Regions from separate parts of the Alteromonas sp. RKMC-009 genome, predicted to be linked through region 2. Evidence: predicted binding sites of a transcription regulator. Region 2 holds the regulator's gene; each other region holds the start of a gene.
The links. The regulator sigma-54, encoded in region 2, starts transcription at its own class of promoters, with help from an activator protein. The targets are predictions, from matches to a motif close to GTTGGCACGNNNNTNGNNT.
Positions count from the first base shown of each region.

Region 1: the regulator sigma-54 is predicted to act here: its motif matches at 2,979-2,997, upstream of DS731_RS19010 (DUF4168 domain-containing protein).
Region 3: the regulator sigma-54 is predicted to act here: its motif matches at 5,489-5,507, upstream of glnK (P-II family nitrogen regulator).

Region 1 is NZ_CP031010.1:4,342,622-4,350,429, forward strand. Features, by position in the region: gene mrcB (penicillin-binding protein 1B) at 1-216, opposite strand, end outside; gene DS731_RS19000 (DUF6489 family protein) at 382-621, shown strand; gene DS731_RS19005 (PHA/PHB synthase family protein) at 637-2,412, shown strand; gene DS731_RS19010 (DUF4168 domain-containing protein) at 2,479-2,877, opposite strand; gene phaR (polyhydroxyalkanoate synthesis repressor PhaR) at 3,153-3,569, shown strand; gene DS731_RS19020 (phasin family protein) at 3,805-4,422, shown strand; gene DS731_RS19025 (phasin family protein) at 4,449-4,796, shown strand; gene DS731_RS19030 (polyhydroxyalkanoate depolymerase) at 4,904-6,121, shown strand; gene DS731_RS19035 (lytic murein transglycosylase) at 6,262-7,500, shown strand; gene phbB (acetoacetyl-CoA reductase) at 7,566-7,808, opposite strand, start outside.
Region 2 is NZ_CP031010.1:1,000,910-1,008,717, forward strand. Features, by position in the region: gene DS731_RS04370 (substrate-binding periplasmic protein) at 1-21, opposite strand, end outside; gene DS731_RS04375 (HPr family phosphocarrier protein) at 75-347, opposite strand; gene rapZ (RNase adapter RapZ) at 347-1,192, opposite strand; gene ptsN (PTS IIA-like nitrogen regulatory protein PtsN) at 1,239-1,682, opposite strand; gene hpf (ribosome hibernation promoting factor) at 1,691-1,978, opposite strand; gene DS731_RS04395 (RNA polymerase factor sigma-54) at 2,011-3,495, opposite strand; gene lptB (LPS export ABC transporter ATP-binding protein) at 3,591-4,316, opposite strand; gene lptA (lipopolysaccharide transport periplasmic protein LptA) at 4,322-4,891, opposite strand; gene lptC (LPS export ABC transporter periplasmic protein LptC) at 4,860-5,423, opposite strand; gene kdsC (3-deoxy-manno-octulosonate-8-phosphatase KdsC) at 5,420-5,974, opposite strand; gene DS731_RS04420 (KpsF/GutQ family sugar-phosphate isomerase) at 5,974-6,945, opposite strand; gene DS731_RS04425 (calcium/sodium antiporter) at 6,946-7,808, opposite strand, start outside.
Region 3 is NZ_CP031010.1:4,332,187-4,339,994, forward strand. Features, by position in the region: gene DS731_RS18955 (catalase) at 1-1,076, shown strand, start outside; gene DS731_RS18960 (glycosyltransferase family 2 protein) at 1,151-2,014, shown strand; gene DS731_RS18965 (catalase) at 2,116-3,618, opposite strand; gene DS731_RS18970 (ammonium transporter) at 3,817-5,061, opposite strand; gene glnK (P-II family nitrogen regulator) at 5,093-5,431, opposite strand; gene DS731_RS18980 (hypothetical protein) at 5,765-6,490, shown strand; gene DS731_RS18985 (DUF808 domain-containing protein) at 6,554-7,471, shown strand; gene DS731_RS18990 (hypothetical protein) at 7,791-7,808, shown strand, end outside.

The DNA.
Region 1 (7,808 bases), 1.6 Mb from region 2:
TTCAGATAAAACCAGCGGCCGGGCAAATATTTGCGCCGGGACTTCCCATTTATTGCCTGTAAAGGTGTGCTTAATCTGGGCATCCAGATACACCATGTACCCTGTCAGCACCACGAACCCGACAATACATAACTTGAACAACAGCCCGGGCCAGCGACGGCGGGGTTTGCTGCCAATTTTCTTTGGTTTATTAACTTTCGTCTGTTTTTTAGCCACTTATCATGCCAATATAGAAAACGTCAAAGGGGATTTTGCGGTTTTCGCGGCTGAATTTCCAGCCTGAAACTAACCGTGCAAATCATTGTCATCTTGCAGTAATCTTATGATTACGCCAGAACAATCAATCCGGATGGCCCGGAAGGCGCCAGAAAGGAGTGAAACATGAAAATTTCCATCGATATCGACCTTTCACCCAAGGAAGCAAGAGAACTCATGGGATGGCCGGATATGAGCAAACTCCATGAGGCCACCATCTCACAACTCAGCGAGCAAATCAAAAGCGGAAATCAGGAAGCCATGATGTCCATGCTGAAGCCCTACCTGGACGGCAGTCAGCAAGCATTCTCATTCTATCAAAAGATGCTGGAAAGCATGGCAACCACAGGAACCAGCAAAAAATAAGCACGGAGGTTTTTTGTGCACGAGCAGGACAAAGATCATATTCTGGACACATTGAATCAATACGCACAGCAGTTTAACGCCATGGTTCATAACATTCTGACGAAGAAAAATAGCAGTGAGGAGACATCCGCTATGTTCGACCCGGAAAAGTTAGGTTCGCTGCTGTCAAACGACACGGTAGAGGTAGATTCGGCAAAGCTTATCCAGACGCAAATGGATTTCATGCGTCAACAAACTGAATTGTGGCAGCAGGCGACTAAGGCCATGTTGGGAGAGAATGCCCATCCTGTTATGCAGGAAGAGAAAGGCGACCGTCGTTTTTCTCATACAGACTGGCAGGACAATCCCATATTCAGTTACATGAAGCAGGCTTACCTGATTAATTCCAAGATGTTGCAGGGCATGATTTCATCCATGCATTTCAAAGATCCCAAGTCGGAAGAACAGGTAAAATTCTACACCCGTCAATATATCAACTCGGTATCACCGACCAATTACTTACTGTCAAACCCGGAAGTGTGCGAAGAAATTCTGAAAACCAAAGGCCAGAACATGGTGAAAGGCATTGAGAATTTCATGCGGGATCTGGAAAAGAGTCCTCTTGAAGCGTTCAAAATCACACAGACCGATATGGATGCCTTCGAGTTAGGTGTCAACCTGGCTACCACCGAAGGCCAGATCGTTTATCAGAACGATTTGATGCAGTTAATTCATTACACGCCGAAGCATGAGAAAACCTTTTCGACGCCAATACTGTTTGTGCCTCCTTTCATAAATAAATACTACATTCTTGATCTCGACGAACGAAAGTCCGTGGTAAAAGGCCTGCTTGATGCCGGTTTTTCGGTGTTTATGATTTCCTGGGTCAACCCGGATGCAAAACTGGCGGACCAGGATTTCTTCGATTACATGAAGAAAGGTCCGGTGGAAGCCCTTGATGTGGTTTGTGATATCACCGGTAAGAAGAAAGTGAATATGGTGGGCTTTTGTGTGGGCGGCACTTTGCTTAGCACAGCAACGGCTTATCTGCGTGCGAAAAAAGACACCCGCATTGAGTCACTCACTTTACTGACCACCTTACTGGACTTCAGTGAACCCGGCGAAATTGGTAATTACCTTACCGAAGATGCATTACCTGTGATGGAGCAGAACGCAGACATCAAAGGTATTTACGACGGCCGCATTCTGGGCCTGAGCTTTAGTTTGCTGCGGGAAAACAACCTTTTCTGGTCGTATTTTATTAATAACTACCTCAAGGGCAAAGACCCTGCCGCCTTTGATATTTTATTCTGGAACAGCGACGCCACCAACATCACTGCGGCCTGTTTTAAGCAATACATCCGCACCATGTACTGGGAAGATAAACTGAAAGTGCCGGGGGCAGTAGAAATTGACGGCATTCCCATCGACCTTGGAAATATTGATGTGCCGGTGTATTTCCTGACTACTCTGGCAGACCACATTGTGCTATGGCAGGGCGCCTACAAAGGGACACAGCTGGTATCAGGCGATACACGCTTTGTACTCGCCGGGTCGGGGCACCTTGCAGGGGTAATTAACCCGCCAGATCCCGGGAAATATCCGCACTGGATTAACGACAATCTGCCGGCAAGTGCCAGCGAATGGTTTGATGGTGCTGTGAAGCAGGAAGGCTCATGGTGGCCAGACTGGCATGCATGGTTGCAGAGTCACCGAAAAACAAAAGTGAATGCCCCGCAGCCCGGTGAAAGTGAAAAATATCCGGCCATCGAAGCAGCCCCGGGCAGTTACGTGAAAAAACAGCTGGGATAAACCGGCAGACAAAAAAAGGGGGCGTTCAACGCCCCGCTTTGCTTCTGTCTACATGAGGATTCAGTATTACGATTCGCTGTTTTGTGTTTTAGCGATGTCCAGTACGCGGGATCTTAGTTTTTCATCCGTTTGTACCAGTTGTGCAATGGTCGTGTAGGTTTGCACCTCAAGACCGGTTTTTTCAATTTCTGTTACCATTTCAGTTTGTGCAGCCTGCTGAATTTGCTGCATCTTCTCAGGTGTTTCATCACCTTTCAGTTCAGACTGATATTTATCTGCAACATCACTGACCGCATTCATCGCGACAGTAAATTTCTCAAGAGTTGCATCATCGAAATCCTTCGACTGTGTCATCGGCGCACTTGACGGGGCAGCCTCTTTGGTTTCCTGAGCTGCCTGTGCAGCGAAATTTAACGTGCAAGCAACAGCGAGGCTCATCACAAGTGATTTGACAAGTTTAGTCATAATAATCTCCGGTTTCATTTGAATTGCCTGAAATGCGTTATCTTCAAATGAATGTGATTAAAAGAAAGATAATCCGGCTATTCAGGCTCTCAACAGTGATACAGCGATAACTATGCCAATCACGATTTAACCAGTAATTTCAGCAGGTTAACAAAATTCAGATTTTACTATCAGTGAAAAAGGTGGTCAGAGTGTCGCTTATTTTCACACCTTTTAGGTTGCCGCAGCGGCATTTTGTGCGTTACTCTCAATTCAGCACCGCCGGAGGTAACATTATGATCATCATTAAAAAATATCCTAATCGCAGATTGTACGACACATCTCAGAGTCAGTACGTTAACCTCGATTATATAAAGGCGTTAATCAATGAACGTCAGGAATTTAAGGTGATTGACTCCAAAAGCGAAGATGACATTACCAAGTCATTATTGCTACAAATCATCAGTGAATCCGAAGCCAACGAAAACCAGTCTTTGTTAACGAATTCGTTACTCAAACAACTAATCCGTTATTACGACACTGACATGCAGGACTTTCTGCGACAGTACCTTGAACAATCTCTTGTTACCTTCATAGAGCAACAGGATCAGGTACAGGGTATGATGAAAAATATGATGGATAACACGCCGTTCGGTATGTTTAACAAAATCATCGAACAAAATATGGATGCCTGGAAGAAGAACCAGAAGTAAGTATCACATACTGGCAGGAGAGCAATACACCTGCCCCGAAACAGACAGACCTGCCACATTTCCTCTTCAATGCTGCAGAGCAGCATAAAAAGCTATTTGCTTATTAAATAATCGTCTAAACATTCTTGCTGCACCGCAACATTTTTGTTGATCTCTTCAAATGCCCTGGTTAATATCTAATCAAATCTTGCTGCAACGCAGCAGAAGGACTTCATCAACTGGTCGGGAGAAGAGTATGTTTGGCAAGTTTTCAGAACAGCTGAAAAGTACCACTAAACCGGTACATACGCTGTTTGCTGTGAATACAAAAACGCTGGAAAGTCTGTCTCAACACCAAACCACGTTATTTACGGGTTTGCTGAGCGACAGTGTTCGTTACATTGAAGCGGTAACGAAACAAACAGAGTTTAGAGGTGTAATGACAGCGAATTCTGAACTGGCTGAGTCAGTGCGTGAACGCATGACCAGTGCGTCGAAAGACACCTACTCCACCCTTAACGCCATGCGTGAAGAAATGACCGAAGTGATGGCGGCTAGTCTGGCCACCGCCACAGAAGAAACCAAAGAAACCGTTGAAAAAGCGACAGCAGCCGTGAAGAAAACCACGAAAGCTGCCGCACCGAAAAAAGCTGCGCCTGAAGCCGCGAAAGCGCCGGTAAAGGCAGCAGAAAAAGTGGCTGAAGCAACAAAGGAAACTGTTGAGAAGGCCGCTGAAGAGACAAAAGCCGTTGCTGAAGAAGCAAAGGAAGCGACTGCTGAGGCAAAACCTGCCGCAGCAGCAAAGAAACCAGCAACACGTACCCGTCGCACGACTGCTAAGAAGACTGCGACAACGACTAAATCAACTAGCTAACTTACCCCGGAAACTGGAGACAAGTAATGTTTGAGCAAATGAACGAGCAAATGAAAAGCGCAATGAAGCCGATGACTGACCTTGCGACATTGAACATGAGTACAATGCAGGATCTGGCAGAAAAACAGAACGCCCTGTATTCATCTCTGTTATCTGAAAATATGTCTTATTTTGAAAAAGCTTCTCAGCAGAAAGATCTGTCTGGTCTGGCTGAAATGAACAAGGCATATGTTGAAACTATTCAGGAAACTGTTACTGATGCAGCGAAAAGCTCATATGCAGTAATTTCTGATGCACAACAGAAAGCTGGCGAGATGTTCAAAGGTTTAAGCGACGAAATGACTGCGAAATTCCAAAGCGCAGCAAAAGCATAAGTCCCTCCTGAGCGGCCTTCAGAGGCCGCTCAGGTTACCCCACATCAAGTGAACCTTTTCATCCCCCAAAAGGTCTTAGCCCCAGCCAGTATTTGAGGAGAGACGTAATGAATTATCAGGCTTACGATTATTTGACGCGCGGCGCATACATTATGCACGAGGGTTTCAGTCTGCTTAATGATATTGCGAACCATCCTTCCAATCTTTTCGCACATACCTTACCCGGCCGCATAACCCGCGCTTCGCTGGAAACTGCCATGCGGCTGACACAACGCTACGAGAAGCTGGGGTTTAATATCGACGAAATCAAAATCGACGATAAACGCCACAAGGTGAAAGAAGAAATCGTAATGAGCAAGCCGTTTTGTGATCTCATTCATTTCAACCGGATCGGTGTGAAAGATGATCATAAGGTCTTGCTTGTTGCGCCTTTATCCGGCCATTTTGCTACCTTGTTGAAAGGCACGGTGGAAGCGCTGCTTCCGGATCACGAGATTTATGTGACTGACTGGGCTGATGCCAGAGAAGTACCGCTGGAAGACGGTCCGTTCAGTTTTGATTGCTATGTGGGTTACCTTATCGAGTTTCTTGAGTTCTTAGGGCCGGGCACGCACTTAATGGCGATATGTCAGCCTACTGTTCAGGCTTTAATCGCCACAGCAGTGATGGCCGGACAGAAAAATGCCTGTGTGCCCAAGTCGCTCACTCTCATGGCGGGCCCCATTGATTGCTCTAAGAATCCTACACGGGTGAACGAGTTCGCTCAGGAACATCCGATGAACTGGTTCCGTAATGTGGCGATTATGTCGGTACCTTATGGTTATCCGGGCGAAGGTCGTCAGGTGTATCCCGGTTTCATGCAGCTGGGCGGTTTTATCAGTATGAACCAGCAAACTCACATGAAAAAATATCAGAGCTTCTTCCAAAATCTGGTATTTGGTGAAGAAGAAGATGCTGATCGTTTCCGCGCCTTTTACGATGAATATCTGGCGGTACTGGATATGCCCGCCGAGTTTTATCTTGAAACCATTGAACGGGTATTCAAGAATAACGAGATTGCCCGCGGTGCGATTACTTATCAGGGTAACCCTGTAGATTTTGAAACCATCGACAATACTGCCCTGCTTACTGTAGAGGGTGCAGATGACGATATTTGCGGCTTAGGACAAACAGAAGCTGCACAGGATATTTGTAAAAATATTCCGAAAAATATGCGTAAACATCACGTACAACAGGGAGCCGGTCATTACGGTATCTTCAGTGGATCTAAGTTCCGTAAATCGGTACGCCCGGTTATCACTGATTTCATCCACAAGTACGCATAAGCCCTCCCGGACAAATAACTCTTTCCTGCAGCGCTCCTGATCTCACCGGCGGAGCGCGCCGTATTTTCCCCCATGTTTCCCTCGCCCCCGGGGGCTCAGATAAGGTAGCATGAACGCCTCATCAACAAAGGTAATATGCAATGTCTAAATGGATGCCGCGTAAGCTTGGTTTTTCAATACTGTCACTGCTGACAGCGACTTCTTCAGCTTATGCCAATACAGATTTTGAACAGTGTAAAACACAGTTATCTCAGCAAGCCGTAGAACAAGGCGTGAAAGAAGAAACGGCAAAGGCCGTGTTCGCCAACATTCAGTATCAGCCCCGCGTGATCTCGCTGGACCGCAGCCAGCCTGAATTTGTACAAACCTTTCCGGGCTACTACAGCAAACGCGTTACGGCATGGCGCATCGGCAAAGGCCGGGAAATGTACGCTAAACATAAAGAACTGTTAAATAGCTTAAGCCATAAATACGGTGTGCCTGCCCATTATCTGGTGGCATTTTGGGGGCTGGAAACCAATTTTGGTGGTTACAAAGGTAAGATGAATGTACTGAATTCACTGGCGACTCTTGCCTGTGATGAAAGACGTAGCAGCTATTTTTCCAAAGAATTAGTCACTGCGGTTAAGCTTCTTGAAAGAGAATCTTTAGATCAGACCAAAATGGTAGGTTCCTGGGCAGGCGCTATGGGCCATACGCAATTTATGCCCTCAGCGTATATGAACTATGCGATTGACGGCGACGGCGATGGCCAGATCAATCTGTGGGACAGTGAAGAAGATGCCCTCGCTTCAGCGGCTAACTTTTTGTCTCAATTAGGCTGGCAACCCGGATTCCGTTGGGGAAGGGAAATTCAGTTACCGGATAATTTCGATTATCGCGAAACGGGATATAAAAACCGGCGCAGTATTACTGAGTGGAACGAAAGCGGGATTAAAAAAGCAGACGGCAGTGCGCTGGGTAACAGTGATGAAAAAGGCTATGTCGTAGTACCAGCCGGTCATAACGGTCCGGCGTTCATTGCCTACCATAACTTCCGTATTATCATGCGCTGGAACAATTCCGAATTCTACGCCATCGCCGTAGGTAAGCTGGCTGACCAGATTTCCGGTGAAGCCGGTATTGATAAAGCGTTACCGGAATTACCGGCTTATACCAGGGATGACATTTTGAGACTGCAAACAGCGCTGAATGCTTCCGGTTACGATGTAGGTAAACCCGACGGTATTATCGGGCCGGCAACCCGCGCAGGGATCCGCGAATATCAGCTGGCCAGCAATCTGATTGCTGATGGTTTTCCGGGACTGGATGTGATGAAAGCGATTGGTGTGTTGCCGGATGAACCCAAAGAGAGCGACGGCAATAAAGAAAGCGAGTAGCTGGATCCGGATACGGTCAGTTCACAGAGCACGGGCGTGCTCTGTGAACATTGTAACCGAACAGCTTAGTACATGTGCTGTCCGCCGTTAATGGACAATGTAGAACCGGTAATAAATCCGGCTTCATCGCCTATTAAGAACATAACACTACGGGCGATGTCTTCAGGTTTCCCCAAACGGCCCACCGGAATCGTTGCAATGATCTTCTTCAATACTTCTTCCGGTACAGCACGTACCATGTCAGTATCGACATAACCCGGCGCAATAGCGTTTACGGTTACACCTTTACCTGCACCTTCAAGTGCCAG
Region 2 (7,808 bases):
TAAACTGATGAAACGTTTCAACGGGTTTGCCTTTAAGCCTTCGCCGGCACTACACACTCAGTGGTGTGCCGGCGCTATTCATCTTCGTTAAATCTGCCTGCAATTAATGCCTCAACAGCATCCATTGCAGCTTCAGCATCAGGACCTTCAGAGATCACAGTAACCTGTTCCCCCTGATGACTTTCCATCATCATCAGTCCCAGTACACTATTGGCATTAGCCTGCTTATCGCCTTTTTGTAAAATAACTTCGGCATCGAACTGATTCGCCAGTTGCACCAACTGCGTTGCAGCCCGGGCATGCAGGCCCAGTTTATTAACAATAGTCAGAGATTTCTCTATGCGCATTATTTACTTTGCTCCCTGTGGCGGATCTGGACATCAGGATGAGATTCCCGGAAGTTTTTCGCCAGTGATTCCGCTACATAAACTGAACGGTGCTGTCCGCCGGTACATCCGATAGCGACTGTCACATAACTGCGGTTATTCCGTTCAAGGTGCGGCAGCCAGGTCGTGATGAGGTTCTGAATCTGCCAGATAAATTTAGTCACAATAGGCTGGGAACTGAGGAAAACCTGAACCGGTGTATCCAGGCCTGTCAGGTGTTTTAAATCCGGCTCCCAGTGAGGGTTTGGCAGAAAACGGGCGTCAAATACATAGTCTGCATCTTTGGGAATACCGTGTTTAAAGCCGAATGATTCAAATACCAGAACAAGTCGTGAGCTTTTCTTACCGAGGATACGCTCGCGGATTAATTCTGCCAGCTGGTGGATGCTCAGAGAGTCGGTATCAATATTCAAATCCGCTCTTTCTGCTACGGGGGCCAGTAATTCCCGTTCTGTCTGAATGGCATCAGACAATGATTTATTCAGTTTGGCCAGCGGGTGTAACCGGCGGGTTTCGCTGAACCGGCGCACCAGCATATCGTCACTTGCGTCAATATATACGATGGTGACAGTCCATGACTGAGGCAGGTAGTCGAGAATTTCAACCAGCTCAGAAGGCTCTTTAGGCAAGTTCCTGACATCAATACTCACAGCTACCTGCTCGTATTCATCGGCGACAGTGTGTGTCAGGGCTGGTAGCAGATTAACCGGAATATTATCGACGCAGTAATACCCCAGATCCTCAAGGGCACGAAGTGCTACTGATTTTCCTGAACCTGAACGTCCGCTGATGATAATTAACTTCACGCCGTTTCTCCTGAAGTCACGTGTTGTCGGTGCGTATTACACTAAGTTACTGTAATGCGCGAATAATATCATCACTTGTCTGAGCTTTGCGGATAGTTTTTATGGTTTCTTTATCGCTGAGTTTCCCGGCAACCATGGCCAGAGTTTGTAAATGTCCTTCGGTTTGTTCCTGAGGGACAAGCAGAGTAAAGAAAATATCCACAGGTTTATTGTCGATTGCATCAAAATCGATGGCGGGCGTGCTGGTAACCACAATGGCGATGACTTTTTCCAGTCCGGCCAGACGACCATGGGGGAGGGCAATGCCGTTACCTATACCTGTGCTGCCCATTCGCTCACGGGCCAGCAGGCTACTTAACACGGTGGCTTCGTCTACATCGGGGTTATTTTTAGCTGCAATCCCGCTGATGATTTCGAGAATGCGTTTTTTGCTATTGCACTGGACCGCACACTCGGTGCGGTCCAGGCTGACTATGGCTTGTATATCCATGAATTCAATTAGTGCTTTTTAAGCTTTTCCTTGTGTTTCAGGACCTGCCTGTCGAGTTTATCGACCATGCTGTCAATGGCAGCATACATGTCCTGATTTTCGGAAGAGGCGAAGACTTCCGCGCCGCTAAGATGAACCGTTGCTTCTGCTTTTTGGCTAAGCTTTTCAACATTTAAAATAACGTGCACATTTGATATGTGGTCAAAATGACGTTCCAGTTTGCTGAACTTAGTATCGACATAATTACGCAAAGAATCAGTGATCTCAATGTGATGACCAGAAAGGTTGATTTGCATATTTCGTCTTCCTTATTTTGAGCAGCCTTAAGTTAGATAAGGCTTTTGCGTTGGTTAGACGGCGGGATCGACAAGGATTCCCGGTACTTTGCTATTGTTCGCCGGGCAACCATAATGCCTTGATCGGCCAACAACGAAGCAATCTTGCTGTCACTCAGTGGCTTGCCTGGATTTTCAGCGGCAACCAGCTTCTTAATCAGGGCGCGAATCGCTGTCGATGAACACTCTCCACCTGATTCAGTGGCAACGTGGCTGGAGAAGAAATACTTCAACTCGAAAATACCACGGGGCGTGTGCATGTACTTCTGCGTTGTTACCCTGGAAATAGTAGATTCGTGCATATCTACCATTTCTGCGACATCATTCAGCACCATTGGTTTCATCATTTCAGGGCCATGCTCAAAAAAGCCCATCTGTTGCTGAACAATACAATTTGCTACTTTCAGCAGCGTATCGTTCCGGCTCTCAAGGCTCTTAATGAACCATTTAGCTTCTTGCATGTGAGAGCGGATAAATTGTGAATCGCTGCTGTTTCTTGCTTTACGGCTCATTGCAGCGTACTGCTGATTAACACTGAGCTTAGGCAGGCTGTCGGGGTTTAATTCTACAACCCAACGGCCATTTTTCTTCGCAACCGATACATCCGGAATGACATATTCGGGTTCTTTCGTAATTAATGCACTGCCCGGACGGGGATTAAGCGTTTGCAGCAAACGCATCGCTTCCCGCAACTGATCTTCTTTCAGGCGGGTTTTACGCATTAACGTACGGTAGTCTTTACTGCCCAACAGATCGGAATGCTCTCTGAGCAGCAGTTTAGCTTCTTCCAGCCACGGTGTTTCCGGTGCAAATTGTGCCAGCTGAACTAACAAGCACTCCTGCGGTGTGCGGGACCCGGAACCGAGAGGATCAAAAAGCTGAATACGTTTAAGTACACACTCAACCTCATCTTCTTCAACGGGCTCTTCCATATCTTCACTGTTAACGCTTTGCAGAATGTCGTCAACGGTAACCGTGAGATAGCCGGACTCATCAATAGAATCGATGATCGCCAGTGCAATGGCGCGGTCTGTATCAGAAAAAGGTGTCAGACGCATTTGCCACAGCAGATGGTCCTGAATATTTTCGGTGGTTTCACCCTGAAAGATTTGTTCATCGTCGCCACCGGAAGGGCCGGGCGCGGGTGCAGAAGACGCAGAAATGTACTCATCCCAGGTACTGTCGATGGGCAGCTCGTCCGGTAAATCATTCTTTTCCAGTGCTTCCCCGGTATCCATGCTGTCAGAAGATGAGGCTGATGCAGACTCTTGCATGCTGTCATCATTATCGATGTTATTTTTCTCAATTACATCGTTGTCGGAGCTGTCGTCGACTTCCAGCAAAGGATTAGAGTCGAGGGCTTCCTGAATTTCTTGTTGTAAGTCCAGCGTAGACAACTGCAATAGCTTGATCGCCTGCTGAAGCTGAGGCGTCATTGTCAGTTGTTGGCTAAATTTTAACTGTAAAGATGGTTTCATCTACGTCTTATATAAACTCTAAAAAGGACATCCGGTTGTAGCGGTGTGAGTGCCGGTGGCGAAATCTCCGCTAAATGCTCATCCCGATATCTTAACTATAGCCTGAATTGCTCACCAAGGTATACATCACGAACTTTTTGATTACTTAATACCTGTTCTGCGGTGCCCTGAGCAATCAGTTCTCCATGACTGACGATATAGGCCTCTTCACACACATCAAGGGTTTCCCTGACATTGTGGTCGGTGATGAGGATACCGATACCTCTGTCCCGTAAGTGCTGAATGATCTTCTTTATATCATTAACCGAAATCGGGTCAACTCCGGCGAAGGGTTCATCGAGCAAAATAAATTGCGGATTGGCTGCCAGTGCGCGGGCAATTTCAACCCGGCGGCGTTCGCCACCCGACAAACTCATACCTGTGCTATTACGTATATGGTTAATATTAAATTCATCAAGTAGTGCATCCGCTTCCTGCTCACGTTGATGACTTTTTAAGTCTTTACGCGTCTGCAATATCGCCATGATGTTTTCATGTACGGTCAGCTTGCGGAAAATGGATGCCTCCTGGGGCAAATAACCAATTCCCCGGCGGGCACGTTCGTGCATTGGCTGGTGAGTCAGCTCCTGCTCATCTATGAGGATTTTGCCTTTATCCAGCGGCACAAGACCGACAATCATGTAAAACGTTGTGGTTTTACCTGCACCGTTAGGACCCAGCAGACCTACTATCTGTCCGGTAGAAACCGATAAACTAACGTCACGGACGACCTGGCGTGATTTATACGACTTTGCCAGATGAGTCGCACTCAGGGTTGCCATGTAACTCAGTTACCCTCGTTTTCGTTGCTGTCTGAAGTCTTGTTCTCTTCCTTCAACTCTTTAACTGTGTCAGGACGGAAAACCGTGGTTACCCGGCCGTTGCTGTTACTTTCACCGCCGGTTGCCAGAAGTTGCTCTTTTGACATGTCATAGGTGATGCTATCTCCCTGGACCATGCTGGTATCTTGCTGGATTTTCGCATCACCTTGCAAGGAAATAAGTTGTTTGGCGACTTCGTAGCGAATTTCATTTGCGCTGGCTTTTACCTTTGCACCGTCATCCAGGGTTTGAGAATAACTGGCTGGTTTTCCGCGGGCGATAAAAATTTCTTTTCCTTCGCCTTCACTGGCGATGGCTTCCACTTCATCTGCGGCAATAATGAGTGAACCCTGGGTGATTTTCACATCGTCTTTAAAAACCGATTTTTTCTTCTTACCGTCGATAAACTGTGACTTGGCATCCACGGTAATCGGCTTTTCAAAATCACCGGAGCCGGCCATTGCCTCACCGGCAACAGCAAGCAGCGTTATTACTGCAAAAAGGCTAACTGCCCGGGGAATAAATTGTCTGCACATGATCAATTAACTCATATTGTTGGGTACGCAGGTTCGCATTGAAACCGTTACTTTTAATGATGGTCTGTACGCCGCGTATATCTACCGGCTGGTCTGAAGTCATGGTTTTGTCATCCAGATTCACCTTAATAAAATTGGTTGTGATGGTCTGGATAAACTCTTCAGGGTTCAGGCTTTTTATCAGCACATTGTCTTCCAGCTGGATCAGGTCATCGTTGTAGAGTGTGCCTTCATCAGCGGTAACTTGCCATGGGGCCTCGTCATCATTCACATAGACAGTGTATTTGGGTTGGTCGAATAACACAAAGCCTAGTTGGTCGTAATGCTCCATAGAGGCGGCAAAGACTTCGTGGTTGAGTTTGCCTTCTTCGTTGTACAGCGTGGTTGTCAAATTCTTTGCTTTATAGGCAGGGCGTAAGGCGTCTGCACCGGCTTTTTTCGCCGGTGCCTGCTCTTCTGCCATCCATACAGGAAGGTACATCAGCAGCGCCATAACAAACAGCGCAGAAATACTGATCCCTAAACGGTTCATACACTGGCCCCGTGTATGGTGTCCAGCGTACCGAGCGCTTGTAAAATTACATCACAGACTTCCCGTACTGCCCCGAATCCACCATTTTTTGTGGTGATCCAGTTCGCTTCGCGGGTAACGGCCGGATGGGCATCTTTCACCGCAATTTTTGTTTCGGCAAACCGGTACATGCCAAGATCCGGCATATCATCACCGATAGCTGCGACCTCTGATGGCGCCAGATTCAACATTTCGCACAACTGAGCCATAGCCGTGGCTTTATCTTCCTGACCCTGAATAATGTGCTTCACATTCAGGGCGGTCATGCGATTCTTTACAATGGCCGAGTCGCGGCCGGTTATGACAGCAACGTCCACACCACTGTTTATTAATGCTTTAACGCCATAGCCATCGCGGGTGTGAAAGGCTTTTAACTCTTCACCATTGTTGCCAAGGTAAATTCTGCCGTCAGAAAATACGCCGTCGATATCACAAACGAGCAGTTTTAGCCCTTTGAGTTTTTCAAACCGCTCTTCACTGATCACACCGTAAAAAGTGACTTCATGTCCCATCAGAGAACTCCTGCTTTAAGCAACATATGCATGTTGAATGCGCCCACTGGGTAATGATTTTCATCCACCACCATCAGCGCACTGATCTTGTGTTTTTCCATTAAATTTAACGCTTCCACTGCCAGTGTACCGGAGCGGGTAGTTTTCCCGCCGCGGGTCATAACATTGGCTACCGGAGTAGTATGAATGTCGGTTCTGGCGTCCAGGATTCGTCTCAGATCGCCGTCGGTAAAAATACCGCTGAGTTTGCCGCTGTCATCTGTAATACCTGTCATTCCCAGACCTTTAGAAGATATTTCCAGCAGAGCCTGTGAAATGGTCGCGGCAGACGATACAAGAGGAAGAGCGTCGCCGGTCAGCATGATATCGCCCACTTTGAGTAACAGTTTCCGGCCCAGACTGCCGCCCGGATGAGAGAGGGCGAAATCATCTGATGTGAATCCTTTAGCATCCAGTAGTGCAATGGCCAGCGCGTCACCCATTACCAGCGTTGCTGTAGTACTTGAGGTCGGTGCAAGCCCCAGCGAACAGGCTTCTTTTTCCACACTGATATTGAGTACCACATTGGCATGCTGGCCGAGGGTGCTTGATTCGCTGTTCGTCATCGCGATGACAGGCACAGACAACCGCTTGACCACGGGAAGCAGGTTCACCAGTTCGCCGGTTTCTCCGGAATTTGAAATAGCCAGCAATATGTCTGTCTGACTGAGCATGCCGAGATCGCCATGATTGGCTTCGCCCGGGTGCATGAAAAAGGCCGGTGTGCCTGTACTGGCAAGAGTCGCAGCAATTTTGCGTCCGATGTGGCCGGATTTCCCCATGCCGCACACGACGACTTTGCCTTTGCATTCGGACAACAAGGTGCAGGCTTGCTCAAATTTATTGTCCAGCCGGGATGCCAGCGCACTTACTGCGCTGGTTTCAATTTCTATGACCCGTCTGGCTGACGCGATATACGGTGAATTACTCATTTAACCAAATAACCAGAATTGATACGCCACAAAGCATAGTACAAAGATGCCACCTTCCAGGCGGCCTAACTGGCGTTTGCCGATAAAATTAAAGCTCAGGAAAAATAATAACACTGTGAGACCAAACATCACCCACATGTCTCTGTTATACACATTCTCGTCCAGTAGCCCGGGAGCAATGAGTCCCGGCATACCTAATACTGCCAGCAGATTAAAGATATTCGAGCCGATAACATTTCCCAGTGCCAGATCGCTTTCACCTTTCAGTACACCGGCCACACTGGCGGCCAGTTCCGGTAAGCTGGTGCCCAGCGCTATGATTGTCAGACCGATTACCAGGTCGGACACTCCGAAGAAATGGGCGATATCTACTGCTGCATTCACCATAAAATGGGCGCTGAGTGGCAGTAACACAATACCCACGCCAACCCACAACACCGCAGAACCGGTATTTACACCATCGGGAATTTCTCCGTCAGTTTCTTTCACCAACGGATCTTCTTTATCTACCTGTAATGAAATCCAAGCCATACCTGCGAGTACAAATACAAACAGGCCGAGGAGAATCATGCCTTCCAGGTGAGCCAGTTTGCCGTTATTAAGAAAGAACATGGCAAGCACGGTTACACCAAGCAGAACCGGGAATTCACGTTTTAAAGTAGAGGAAGAGACGACGAGCGGTTTGACCAGGGCCGTGATACCCAGCACAAGGGCAACATTGGTAATATTCGAGCCCAGCGCATTACCTACCGCTGTGTTCATATTGCCATTTGAAGAGGCGATAGCTGATACAACAATTTCCGGTGCTGATGACCCCATAGCGACAATGGTTAAACCAATCATCATGGGGGAGATTCCGATAT
Region 3 (7,808 bases), 1.6 Mb from region 2:
TTGCAGAAACTGAACAAGTAGCATTTTGTACTCAAAATATTGTTCCGGGCATTGATTTTACGAACGATCCACTGTTGCAGGGCCGCAACTTTTCCTATCTTGACACTCAGTTGAAGCGTCTGGGCTCAACCAACTTCACGCATTTACCCATCAACGCCCCCAAATGCCCTTTCAGACATTTCCAACAAGATGGTCACATGGCCATGCATAACCCGAAAGGGAGGGTTAATTACGAACCAAATTCGTGGGAGGCGAGTGATTCTAATCCGAGGGAGTGTCCCGCTCATGGATTTAAATCTCACAGCGAACCTGTTAGCGGCGAAAAGCTGCGCTATCGCTCTGAAACTTTTGCTGACCATTACAGTCAGGCAAGGCAGTTTTTTATCAGCCAGTCCGAAACAGAACAAGAGCATATGCGCGATGCTTTTGTATTTGAACTTTCAAAAGTAGAACACTTACCTATCAGAGAAAGGGTCGTCAGTCATCTCCTGAATGTAGATAAGGATTTTGCTCGACAAGTCGCTGACGGCTTAGGATTCCATGAAATGCCTGCTCCGGCAGAGGCTGCCATGCCAACCAGGGAAGATTTACCAGCCTCCGATGCCCTTAGTATCCTGAAAAATGCTCCGGGCACATTCAAGGGCAGAAAACTAGGCATCCTTGTGACTGACGGCTTTGATGAAGATATTTTGAAAGGCATTTCGAAAGCACTGAAAAAAGAGGGTGCTATGCACGAAATAATAGCAATGAAAGTCGGTGGTGCAAAAAGTAGTGCGGGAAACTGGATAGAAGCCCAACAAAAAATAGATGGCGGCCCATCGGTGATTTACGATGCCGTTGCAATTCTTACATCAAAAGATTCGGTTGAGATGCTGGTGAATAAGCCTGAAGCCCGCGATTTCCTTTCCGACGCCCATGCACACATGAAATTTATTGCATATACAGGCGCTGCTGATCCTTTAATTGAAGCTTGTGGTCTGAAAAATGCAACGGATGACGGGTGGATCGATCTTGGTAAGGAAAAGCCTGCTAATTTTGTTAAGACGCTGGGTGCGTTGAGATTCTGGGAAAGGTAAGGCGATGGCGGTAACGTTCGCATTCAGGAACGTTACCTCAATTTTTATTTCGATTAACAGTAAGAGACAGCGATATGAAAACTCCATTTAGTGTTGTGACTATTGTTAAAGGCCGCAAGGAACAGTTAAGTAACTTAATTAAAAGTATTGAAAGAGCTTCATATTTACCTCAGGAAATGGTAATCGTCTGGATGGCCCCTCCCAGCGATGACTCTCTCATCTGCAGTGACTTTTTTCCAATAATTCACCGGTTTGCAGCCAGCGAACCTTTGCCTATACCGAAAGCCCGTAATCGCGGTTTTGAAAGTTGTAAGACAGACAAATTTATTTATCTCGACGTAGATTGTATATGTCCTGAGACGTTACTGGAAGAAATGACCGGAATGCTCTCCACAGGCAAAGTTGTTACTGCAAATGTAACTCATTTATCTGAGCAGGTAAGTGATATTGAAGAGGTTTACCTACAGCAACAGGTAACACCCAAAATTACTGCGCCGGAGAGAGTCCCTTTCGTCAGTTTTGATACTACCATCTTCGGCATTACCCGCCGCGATTTTGAACGCGTTGGTGGTTTTGATCTTGATTATAACGGCTTTGGAATTGGTGACATGGACTTCGCTACCCGTTGCAGCCAGGCGGGCCTCTACCTGTTAAACACTGGTCGGCACGTTTATAAGCAATTTCATGTTCACTACAATCCGCCAGTCAATCACTTATGTGACATCGTCGCGAATGCCGAAGTATTTCGCCAAAAGTGGGGGGCATATCCCTCCAGTGAGATTTTCACTCAGTTTGTGAAGCTAGGGCTTATTAACGAGGATTTCGAAAAAGTCGGCATGCGGGTAATTAAACTTCTGTCGGACGAAGAATTGTCAACTTATCTGGTGAACGAACCAAAGAGTCCTGAACACGCAAATACTTACCGACAATCAGCTTAGATAAGTAATTATATTCAACAGGGAGCCAACATACTGTTGCCTCCCTATTGATGAAAAAACCTCAATGATTTATGGAATATTCAACTACGGAATAGAATAAATTATTCATCCGTCAGAGGAGTATCTTCTGTAATCGGTACAGCGTTGACGTCGGTATCCAGCGCTTCCACTGCTTTTCGGACACCTGCAGCATAGTCAGGATGTACTTTTTCAAGAACAGCGTACCAGCGCTCTTTTACGCCGTTTGAACATGGCCCTATCGCGGCAGCATAGTTCTTGTACAACCTTTCTTTCTGCTCGTCAGAGAACATGTTATAAAGGGCTCGTGGCTGCACGTAATCAATGTCCGATTCTTCCTGATAGTAGCGGTCAGCATCGCCATCGATGCGCAGCGGTGGTTCCGGGTTCTTAATTTGAGCCACCGGACCGTTGTGCTGGTTTGGCTCGTAATAGGCGTCAGGATTACCAAAATCATTGGTAAAGAAGCGCATCGCACCGTCTTTATGATAATGGTTCAACTCCGCTTTCTTCGGCGCATTAGCCGGTAAGGCTTCATAGTGAGTTCCCAAACGATAACGGTGAGCATCTGCATATGAGAACACCCGGGCCTGCAGCATCTTGTCAGGACTGAAGCCGATACCGGGCACCACGTTTGACGGGCTGTAGGCTGCATTCTCAATCATCTGGAAGTAGTTTTCAGGCACGGTGTGCATTTCCAGTTCGCCCACTTCAATCAGAGGGAAATCACCATGAGGCCACACTTTGGTGAGGTCGAAAGGATTATAAGCCTGCTTCCCTGCCTCTTCTTCAGGCATGACCTGAATGTACAGAGTCCATTTAGGATATTTGCCGTCTTCGATGGCATTGATTAAGTCTTCCTGATAAGACTCGCGGGTTTTACCTATGATCTCTTCAGCCTCATCATTGGTGTAATGTTCATGCCCCTGCTGTGTTTTAAAGTGGAATTTCACCCAGAAACGCTCGCCTTTGGCATTCCACATACTGAAAGTGTGTGAGCCGTAGCCGTTCATGTACATAGGGTTCTTAGGAATACCACGATCAGACATCAGAATGGTGACCTGATGCACAGACTCAGGTTGTCCGGCCCAGAAATCAAACATCGCTTCCGGGCTGCGAAGATTTGTTTTCGGATGGCGCTTTTGAGTACGGATAAAATCCGGAAACTTAAACGCGTCGCGGATAAAGAAGATAGGGGTATTGTTACCCACCATATCCCAGTTACCTTCTTCGGTGTAAAATTTAAGACTGAAACCGCGTACATCACGCTCGGTGTCAGCAGCGCCTGATTCCCCCGCAACGGTAGACCAGCGACTCAGCACGTCGGTCTTTTTGCCAATCTCAGAGAACAGGTCGGCACAGGTATACCGGGTAATGTCGTGGGTCACTGTAAATGTACCCTGCAAACCCCAGCCTTTGGCATGCACCGTACGCTCAGGAATACGCTCCCTGTTCTGGTGTGCCAGCTTTTCAACAAGCTGATAATCTGTCAGCAGAACCGGACCTCTTGCGCCCGCTGTTTTGCTGGTTTCGTTAGATTCGACGGGCGCGCCCGCGCTGGTGGTGAGAGTTGTTTTTTTGCTCATAACGGTCTCCTTAGCTTTACTGAGTATCCACTATAACTACACCCGTCATGTAAAAAGTGCTTAATCTATTTTTTAAAAGATGTTAATTATTTATTTCTATCAAACAGAAAAAACCCCGCAGATGCGGGGTTCAAATTTTGGTGAGTTGAGCATTATGCTTTTGTTATAGGTTGCCCAATCAAGTCTCCGTGTTGAAGATTAACGACCTGAAGTAAAGTCAGGATATGCTTCCAGACCACATTCAGCAACGTCAACACCTTCAAATTCTTCTTCTTCAGAAACCCGGATGCCCATTACAGCTTTCAGGATTACCCAAACAATCAGACTGGTTACGAATACCCATACAAAGATTGTAGCAGCACCTAACAGCTGACCACCGAAAGTAGAACCTTCGTTAGTTACCGGCACCAGTAACAGACCTAACAGACCGACTACACCGTGAACAGAGATAGCACCTACAGGATCATCGATTTTCAGTTTGTCCAGGAACACGATGCTCAGAACAACCAGCAGACCACCTAAAGCACCGAACAGTGTTGCCATCAGAGGCGTTGGCGTTGAAGGTTCAGCAGTAATAGCTACCAGACCAGCCAGTGCACCGTTAAGAACCATAGTCAGGTCAGCTTTACCGAACATTACGCGAGCCAGCAGCAGAGCAGCAATTGCACCACCGGCAGCGGCGGCATTGGTGTTCATGAATACAACCGCAACAGAGTTAGCACTTTCTACAGTCGCTGTTGCCAGAACAGAACCACCGTTGAAGCCGAACCAACCCATCCACAGAATGAATGTACCTAAAGTCGCCAGAGGCAGGTTAGCACCAGGGATAGCATTTACTTTGCCATCTGCAGTGTATTTACCTTTACGGGCACCAAGTACCAGCACACCGGCTAACGCAGCAGCAGCACCTGCCATGTGAACAATACCGGAACCTGCAAAGTCAGAGAAACCGTTGTCGCCCAGTACGTACATACCGAATACAGACTCACCGCCCCATGTCCATGCACCTTCCATTGGATAGATGAAACCAGTCATCACAACTGCGAATGCCAGGAAGGCCCACAGTTTCATACGCTCAGCAACCGCACCGGATACGATAGACATTGCAGTGGCAACGAATACGACCTGGAAGAAGAAATCAGCTGAAGGCGCGTAGGTAGCCGGTTCTTCTGCAACACCTGTTGCACCGTCACCAACAATACCGGAAAGGAATAATGTGAAGTCACCACCGCCGTACATGATGCTGTAACCGCAGATCATATACATGGTACAGGCAATGGCATACAGCGCCACGTTCTTGGTCAGAATTTCAGTGGTGTTTTTAGCACGAACCAGACCCGCCTCAAGCATGGCAAAGCCGGCAGCCATCCACATGACTAACGCACCGCAAATAAGGAAATAGAAGGTATCTAATGCATACCCGAGTTCAAATGTGATTTCCATTGTTTTCTCCGCAATTTCTTATTGTGTTGTTTTACAGCGCGTCTGCGTCAGCTTCGCCGGTACGAATACGAACAGCATGTTCAAGGTCGTAGACGAACACTTTACCGTCACCGATCTTGCCAGTTTTTGCTGCGCCAACGATGGCTTCTACCAGACGATCAACCTGGTCTGCCTGAACAGCAACTTCCAGTTTTACTTTTGGTAAGAAATCCACCTGATATTCGGCGCCGCGATATAATTCAGTGTGTCCTTTTTGACGTCCAAACCCTTTCACTTCGGTAACGGTAAGACCGTCAATACCGATCTCTGAAATGGCTTCACGAACATCATCCAGCTTGAATGGCTTGATGATAGCTGTGACTAGTTTCATGTGTTGCTCCCAAATAATGGTTGTTTGTTTTCGCTTTTAGCGGGGGTTGCTGAAGTAAACCAAGTCCTATGCCACAAATTTTAATCTATAAAAAACAGATATTTATGCATTAAAACGAATGAAGAGCTCAAAAATTACGCACCATGATCGTGCGAAGGTGAAATAACGCACCACAATTGGGCAACCAAAATCGTGCTTGTGTAAAGACCGGGAACTTCATCTTATTTCAGCGGTCTTCTGTCGCGTATGGAAACCACGGACACCGCTTTCTTTGCCCCTCAAAGGCCAACATTTGATCCACCCCGCCCGGGAAAAAAAAGCGGGGTCTTTGTCGTGTCTGTTATTATTCACCTTATATTGCTTGCCGCGCTGGCGCTGATGGAAAGTAAGCGCAATATTCCGGAGCCCGTGGTCAGTAAGCCCATCACGGCGACGTTAATCCGTCTGCCACAACCTCAGGCCGTCCGGCAACCGGACACACTACCGGAAACCATTCCGGAAGCATCAGTGCCCGACAAGACTGAACCTGAACCGGCCGCACCGGAGTCCAAACCAACTGCGGAACAGGCAGCCCCGCCTGACATCAAAACACCGCCGGCAGTAAAAGAACCGCTGCCGCAACAAACTGTGCAGCCTGAAGCGTCAGAGCCGGTTCAACCGCCTGTCTCTTCTGTTATTGCGCAGCCGGCTGCGCCAACAGATTCAGGCACGGTTTCAACCAGACCGTCATTAACATCGCGCCGTGCTCTGGATGCTTTTTTCAGCCGGCAACAGGCTGCCAGTACACAGCAGGATGCTGAGCAGGTAGCCAAAGAACTCAGGCGGGCAAAAACGTCACCGGATATCAGCGATCCCCGCAAAGGCGCAGAAAAAGAAGATCCTCTTGCCCCGCCCCCTGCCGTTGAAGTGGATTGCAGTAGTAAAACCACCCAAACCCTGGCATTTATTTCACGTTTTACCGGTGGACGGGCGACCTGTTCAGACAGGGGCAAAGGGTTTGAGAAATTCATTGATGCGCGGATAAATAAAGGGGTCAAAGAAGAAGAGAATCAAAATTAGTCTGTATTGCGTATAAGGGCTTCTACAGATAATCTATGCCCCGATTCTTATTGAGGAAAACCTATGGCAGCCGCTAACCTACTCGCCCTGATTGATGATATCGCTACTTTGCTGGATGACATTTCCGCCATGTCTAAAGTGGCTGCGCAGAAAACTGCCGGGGTACTGGGTGATGATCTTGCATTAAATGCCAACCAGGTTCAGGGAGTGCGTGCCGAAAGAGAACTGCCTGTGGTCTGGGCTGTGGCAAAAGGCTCGCTGCTCAACAAAGTGTTCCTGGTACCTGCAGCGCTGCTTATTTCTGCTTTTATTCCGGTTCTGATCACCGTCATGCTGGTCATTGGTGGTCTGTACCTATGTTTCGAAGGGGCTGAAAAAGTATTGCACCGGCTTTTCCATAAAGAAGATGAAGCAGAGCGTGAAGCCAGAATTGAAAAACTCTCGCAGGAAAATATTGATCTTGTGGCGCTTGAGAAAGACAAGATTAAAGGCGCCATCCGGACTGACTTTATTTTGTCCGCAGAGATTATCGTCATTGCACTGGGTAGCGTGCAGCAGGCTGATTTTGTTACTCAGGTAGGTGTGTTGTGCGCCTTGAGTGTTGGGATCACTGCCGGTGTGTATGGTCTGGTTGCCGGCATTGTGAAAATGGACGACGTCGGTCTGTATCTGCTCAGAAAGTCACTCACCGGCGGCTACAACGGTTTTCAGCGTGTCACTGGCCGTGCCCTGCTCGTTGCTGCGCCTCTGTTGATGAAAACCCTCGCTTTTGTCGGCACCATTGCTATGTTCCTCGTTGGCGGCGGCATCCTTACTCACAATATTCCGTTTATGCACCATTTCGCTGAATCCATTAATCACAGTGTGGAGCAACTCAGCTTTGTCATCTCCCTTATCACTGATGGTGTGGCTGGTTTGATTGCCGGTTCGGTAATTGTGGGTATTGTTTCACTGTTTTCTAAAAAGAAAGACGCCCATTGAGCTGTTCTGATGTTGTCTGGGCGGCAAACTACGCCCCGGCCATAACCAAAATCATCGCGGGCTGACTCACCTGTCAGCCCCTTACATCATACCTGGTCAAATTCGCCAAATAGAGTTTTCAAAATTGCTAATTCTTAGTGTTTATACTATTTACACTTATCTAAGCTTTTCTACACCCAAACAATAAATCATTCAAAATCAACGCGTTAAAATTTTTATTCGTGTTGGCACAACTATCGCTAAAGTTAATGCGACTTAACAATTAACTGCCGGGAAGTCAGTAAGAGTGCAGTTTATTAACCTTAACTTTGGAGAAATTATGTTTACTTTACGTCGT